Regions from separate parts of the Pseudoalteromonas sp. KS88 genome, predicted to be linked through region 2. Evidence: predicted binding sites of a transcription regulator. Region 2 holds the regulator's gene; the other holds the start of a gene.

Region 1 (3,220 bases), on a different contig from region 2:
TTTTAGCTATTATTTTATAATTACTTCTCTTGAGCGCAGCGTCTCTTAATCTCTTTGTGAATAAATTACTTTTAAATTTAATTGCGTGGGGTAGCGCATGCCTAGCAGCAAGTTTACCTCGCGACAAAAACGTAGAACATAATTTCTAGGCATAAAAAAAGCGCCAATTGGCGCTTTTTCTACATTCACACAAAGGCTGGAATTAAAGACCAGCTGCTGCGCGAAGTGCGTCTGCTTTATCTGTGCGTTCCCATGGGAATTCATCACGACCAAAGTGGCCGTAAGCCGCTGTTGGTAGGTAAATTGGACGCTCAAGATCTAGCATTTGAATTAAGCCGTAAGGGCGTAAGTCAAAGTGTTCACGAATAAGTTCGATTAAACGACTTTCTTCTAATTTGCTAGTACCAAACGTTTCAACACTGATTGACGTAGGCTCTGCAACACCGATAGCGTAAGAAACCTGTAGCTCACACTTGTCAGCAAGGCCAGCGGCAACCACGTTTTTAGCAACATAACGTGCAGCGTACGCAGCTGAACGGTCAACTTTTGATGGATCTTTACCAGAGAAAGCACCACCACCGTGACGTGCCATACCGCCGTAGGTATCAACAATGATTTTACGACCTGTTAAACCACAGTCACCCATTGGGCCACCGATAACAAAACGGCCAGTTGGGTTGATGAAGAACTTCGTTGCGCTAGTAATTAGCTCTGCAGGTAGTACCGGCTTGATGATAGTTTCCATTACCGCTTCTACTAAGTCATTTTGTGAAATTTCTTCACTGTGCTGAGTAGAAAGAACTACTGCATCGATACCAACAGGCTTACCATTTTCGTATGCAAAGGTTACTTGTGATTTTGCATCAGGACGTAACCAATTAATCTCGCCGCTTTTACGTACTTGCGCTTGGCGCTGTACTAAACGGTGAGAGTACGTGATTGGTGCAGGCATTAGCACTTCAGTTTCGTTACATGCGTAACCAAACATTAAGCCTTGGTCACCAGCGCCTTGTTCTTCAGGGCTAGTACGGTCAACACCCTGGTTGATGTCTGGTGATTGCTTACCGATAGTGTTTAAAATTGCACACGAATCAGCATCAAAACCCATATCTGAATGAGTATAGCCAATTTCACGCACTGTTTTACGCGTGATTTCTTCGATATCAACCCATGCACTCGTGGTGATTTCACCACCGACCATGACCATACCGGTTTTTACGTAAGTTTCACACGCAACACGTGCATGAGAATCTTGCTCTAAGATGGCATCTAGTACCGCGTCAGAGATTTGATCCGCGATTTTATCCGGATGACCTTCAGAAACTGATTCAGAAGTAAATAAATGTTTTGCCATTGTATTTCTGCTCACAAATATTGCGCTTCACAAACGTCGGTAAGAGCGCTAAAAAATTAAGGGACGTATTTTATCTAAAACAAATATATTTTCATAGTAATTTTACGCCTAGACGTCTAAATAAAATTACTAATAACTTTTAGTTCTTAATAAACCTCCATTTTAGTCTAATTTATTAGGGGTTTTAATTGCACACTGCCCCTAGAATAAGTAAGAATGGGTGTTTCTAGTAAAACACACAATCAACCAGCGCAAATACAGTAAAGGTAGGAGAATTCATGCCGTCTCGCAAAGAACTTGCAAATGCTATTCGCGTCTTATCAATGGACGCAGTACAACAGGCCAAATCAGGCCACCCTGGAGCCCCTATGGGCATGGCAGATATCGCAGAAGTACTATGGCGCGATTATCTAAATCATAATCCAACAAATCCAGAGTGGATAGACAGAGATCGATTTATACTCTCAAACGGCCACGGTTCAATGCTTATTTATTCTCTACTGCATTTAAGTGGTTATGATTTACCAATTGACGAAATTAAAAACTTCCGTCAAATGCATTCAAAAACACCGGGTCATCCAGAATATGGTTATGCACCAGGTATCGAAACCACTACGGGCCCACTTGGTCAAGGGATCACAAATGCAGTCGGTATGGCGATTGCTGAAAAAGCATTAGCGGCTCAGTTTAACCGTGAAGGCCACGACATTGTTGATCACTTCACATATACGTTCTTGGGCGATGGCTGCCTTATGGAAGGTATTTCTCACGAAGCATGTTCGCTTGCTGGCACTTTAGGCCTTGGTAAGTTAGTGGCATTTTGGGATGACAACGGTATTTCAATCGATGGTGAAGTCGAAGGTTGGTTCAGTGATGATACCCCAGCGCGTTTTAAAGCGTACGGTTGGCATGTAATCAGTGATGTAGATGGCCATGATTCAGACGCTATTCGCACAGCAATCGAAGAAGCACGCAGCATCACAGACAAGCCAACACTCATTTGCTGTAAAACAGTAATTGGTTACGGTTCACCTAATAAATCAGGTAGCCATGACTGTCACGGTGCGCCACTGGGTGAAGACGAAATTAAAGCCGCGCGCGAGTTCCTTGGTTGGACTGGCGACGCATTTGACATTCCAGCTGACATTTACAGCGAGTGGGATGGCAAAGAAAAAGGTAAGCAACTTGAAGCGAGCTGGGATGAAAAGTTTGCCGCATATGCAGCCGCACACCCTGAACTAGCAGCAGAGTTTAAACGTCGTACAAGTGGTGAGTTACCAGCTGATTGGAGCGAGAAATCACAAGCGTACATTGAGCAACTTGATGCAAACCCAGCAAACCCTGCATCACGTAAAGCATCACAAGATGCACTTAATGCATTTGGTCCTCTATTACCAGAGTTTATGGGCGGCTCTGCTGATTTAGCAGGTTCAAACCTAACAATTTGGAAAGGTTCTAAAGGCCTTGAAGCCAATGATGCCAGCGGTAACTACATCTACTACGGTGTGCGTGAGTTTGGTATGTCAGCAATTATGAACGGTATTGCACTACATAAAGGCTTTATCCCTTACGGTGCGACCTTCTTAATGTTTATGGAATACGCGCGTAATGCTGTACGTATGGCTGCGTTAATGAAAGTGCCAAGCATTTTTGTTTATACCCATGATTCAATTGGATTAGGTGAAGATGGCCCAACCCACCAACCAGTAGAGCAAATTGCGAGCATGCGTTTAACGCCTAACCTAGTTAACTGGCGTCCGTGTGACCAAGTTGAGTCTGCAATTGCATGGCAACAAGCCATTGAGCGTAAAGACGGTCCAACGTCATTGATCTTTACTCGCCAAGGGCTTGCTCAACAAACTCGTT
Region 2 (3,220 bases):
ATTAACCATTATTCTTACCACAATGCCGTATGTGCAGGCGTTAATTTAAATGAGCTTGATTGTTCATCTTGCTGTTGTTTTTGCGCAGCTTGTTGAGCTACAACTTGCTCACCCTGACCCGGCTTTACTTTATTAAACACACGCTCTAAATCAGCCACTAAATCTTTAACATCTTCAATCCCTACCGAAATACGAATCAAGGTATCGCCGACTCCAGCTTCAAGACGGGCTGTAGCATCCATACCTGCATGAGTCATCGTCGCTGGGTGGCAAATTAAACTTTCAACGCCACCTAATGACTCTGCTAAGCTAAATTCTTCTAGGCTTGTTAAAAATGCTGCAGCGTCATTTACATCACCCTTAATATCAAAACTTACCATACCACCAAAACCGCGTTGTTGCTGTTTTGCTAATTCATGTTGCGGGTGCGATTCAAGGCCAGGATAATAAACTTGGCTTACATAGGGTGAGTCTTCTAAATACTGCGCTATAACAAATGCATTTTCTTGGTGCTGACGCAAACGTACATTTAACGTACGTAAACCACGTAAGGTTAAATAGCTATCAAACGGCGCGCCGGTGATACCAATATTATTCGCCCACCATGCCAATTCATCACCTAACTCTTGATTAGCTGCAATGACAGCACCGCCCACAACATCTGAATGACCATTTATGTATTTAGTCGTCGAATGCACCACAATATCGACACCAAACTCAATCGGGTTTTGCAAAGCAGGTGATAAAAAGGTGTTATCGGCACCAACAAGTGCACCGCACTGTTTAGCAATCGCCGTAATCGCTTTAATATCGGTTAGGCGTAAAATTGGATTGCTGGGTGTTTCTATCCAAATTAATTTAGGTTTAATTTCAAGTATCTTCTGATGGTTCTCAGCTTTGGTTAAATCTAATACCACCAATTTTAATAAGCCACGCTTCTCAAGCGAAGTAAATAAACGGTAGCTGCCGCCATAACAGTCATGAGGAATAACCAAAGTATCATCACTATTAAGTAACTGAGTCGCTAAATGTACTGCCGACATACCCGTAGCTGTAATAATTCCCTTAGCACCACCTTCAAGCTCAGCCAGCGTTTCCGCTAAAATATCGCGGTTTGGATTGCCGCTGCGGCCATAATCGTATTGACGTTTTGTATCAAAATCAGCAAATGAATAGGTCGTTGATAGATGTAGAGGAGGCACAACTGCACCATGATGTTTATCAGCGTCGATGCCTTTTCGTACCGCGATAGTTGCTTTATTTTTTTGACTCATAACGTCACCTACAATTAAATGGATGTTTAGACGTCTAAAAGGTTAGATGATCAACTCCCATAAGTCAAAGAATTTATGGTACAGACCTTACATTTATAGAAGTAAAGAAATTTAGCGAGCTAGATGGCTAAATAACAAGTGTTTGACTATCTTTTTTAAAACGATAGAATTTCCCGCATCTTTGCAAAGCAACTCGGCGATGCAAACAATTAATAACCTGAGGCAACGATACTTCTTATGGCTAAATGGAATGGTGAATATATTCACCCATATGCAGAACACGGTAAAAAATCAGAACAAGTGAAAAAGATCACCGTATCTATTCCACTCAATGTGCTTAAAGTTTTAACCGATGAGCGCACGCGTCGTCAAATTAATAATTTAAGACACGCAACTAACAGTGAATTACTTTGTGAAGCATTTTTACATGCGTTCACTGGTCAGCCGTTACCTAATGACGATGACTTGCGTAAAGACAACCCTGAAAAAGTACCTGAAGAAGTGAAGAAAATCATGCTTGAGATGGGGCTTGAAGTACCTGTTCTTAACGAAGATTAAGCTACATTCCTGCCTTCAGGAATTGGATACAAAAAAACCTCAGCAACTTGCGTTACTGAGGTTTTTTATTGTCAGATCGTTTTAACCTAAGCCATGTAGTTTTCAGGCATATCGATTTGCGCCACACCTGAATCAATCGCCGCTTGCGCTACCGCTTTAGCAATACGCGGTAATAAACGCGGATCCATTGGTTTTGGAATAATATACTCAGGGCCAAATTCTAACTTATCAACACCGGCAGCAGTTAACACCTCTGCAGGAACTGGCTCTTTTGCAATGCTGCGAATAGCATCTACCGCAGCAATTTTCATTTCATCATTGATTTGGCTTGCACGAACATCAAGCGCACCGCGGAAAATAAATGGGAAACATAAAACATTATTAACTTGGTTAGGGTAATCAGAACGACCTGTCGCCATAATAAGATCGCTTCGTGCACCGTGAGCTAATGCAGGATTAATTTCAGGATCTGGGTTAGAGCAAGCAAAAATAACGGGCTTGTCAGCCATTAACTTTAAGTCTTCAGGCGCTAACAAGTTCGGCCCTGACACACCCACAAATACGTCAGCGTCAGCAATAACGTCTTGCAAAGTACGCTTATCAGTATTGTTCGCAAACAATTGTTTATATTCATTAAGATCATCACGACGCGTGTGAATTACGCCCTTGCGATCAAGCATATAAATGTGCTCACGAAGCGCACCACATTTAATTAGCAATTCCATACATGCAACGGCAGCCGCGCCTGCACCTAAACAAACAATAATCGCATCTTCAATGTTTTTTCCTTGAACTTCTAAAGCATTGATCATCCCTGCAGCAGTTACAATCGCAGTACCGTGCTGGTCGTCATGAAATACTGGGATGCTGCAACGCTCAATCAACGCTTTTTCAATCTCAAAACACTCAGGTGCTTTAATATCTTCGAGATTGATGCCACCAAACGTATCAGCAATATTCGCTACGGTGTTAATAAAGTCTTCAGTCGTGCGATGCTTAACTTCAATATCAATTGAATCCAAGCCAGCAAAGCGTTTAAACAACAACGCTTTTCCTTCCATAACCGGTTTTGAAGCCAAAGGGCCCAGGTTGCCAAGTCCTAAAATGGCTGTGCCATTTGTGATAACCGCAACCATGTTGCCTTTACCTGTATACTTATAAGCATTAGCGGGATCCGCTGCAATTTCACGAACAGGTTCAGCAACACCAGGGCTGTATGCTAAAGCGAGATCTTTAGCGGTTTCAGCCGGCTTAGTAAGTTCAATGCTGATTTTTCCTGGAACGGGATGGGCATGGTAATGTAGTGCTTGTTCACGAAAGTCTGACATAACGCGATTTTATCCTGCAAGTAAGTTAAATTAAGTGTGAGAGAGCAGTTCTATATCTTT

The links. Region 2 encodes MetJ, which represses methionine synthesis genes. Its sites were predicted from a motif close to TAGACGTCTAGACGTCTA; they were not measured.
Region 1: metK (methionine adenosyltransferase) is a predicted target of MetJ. The motif match lies at 1,456-1,473, and genes of this name have one in related genera.

The regions. Positions count from the first base shown of each region.
Region 1 is NZ_PYHV01000031.1:98,974-102,193, forward strand. Features, by position in the region: gene metK (methionine adenosyltransferase) at 203-1,354, opposite strand; gene tkt (transketolase) at 1,633-3,220, shown strand, end outside.
Region 2 is NZ_PYHV01000018.1:156,048-159,267, reverse strand. Features, by position in the region: gene metL (bifunctional aspartate kinase/homoserine dehydrogenase II) at 1-9, opposite strand, end outside; gene metB (cystathionine gamma-synthase) at 15-1,274, opposite strand; gene metJ (met regulon transcriptional regulator MetJ) at 1,512-1,832, shown strand; gene C7Y70_RS11890 (malic enzyme-like NAD(P)-binding protein) at 1,919-3,160, opposite strand.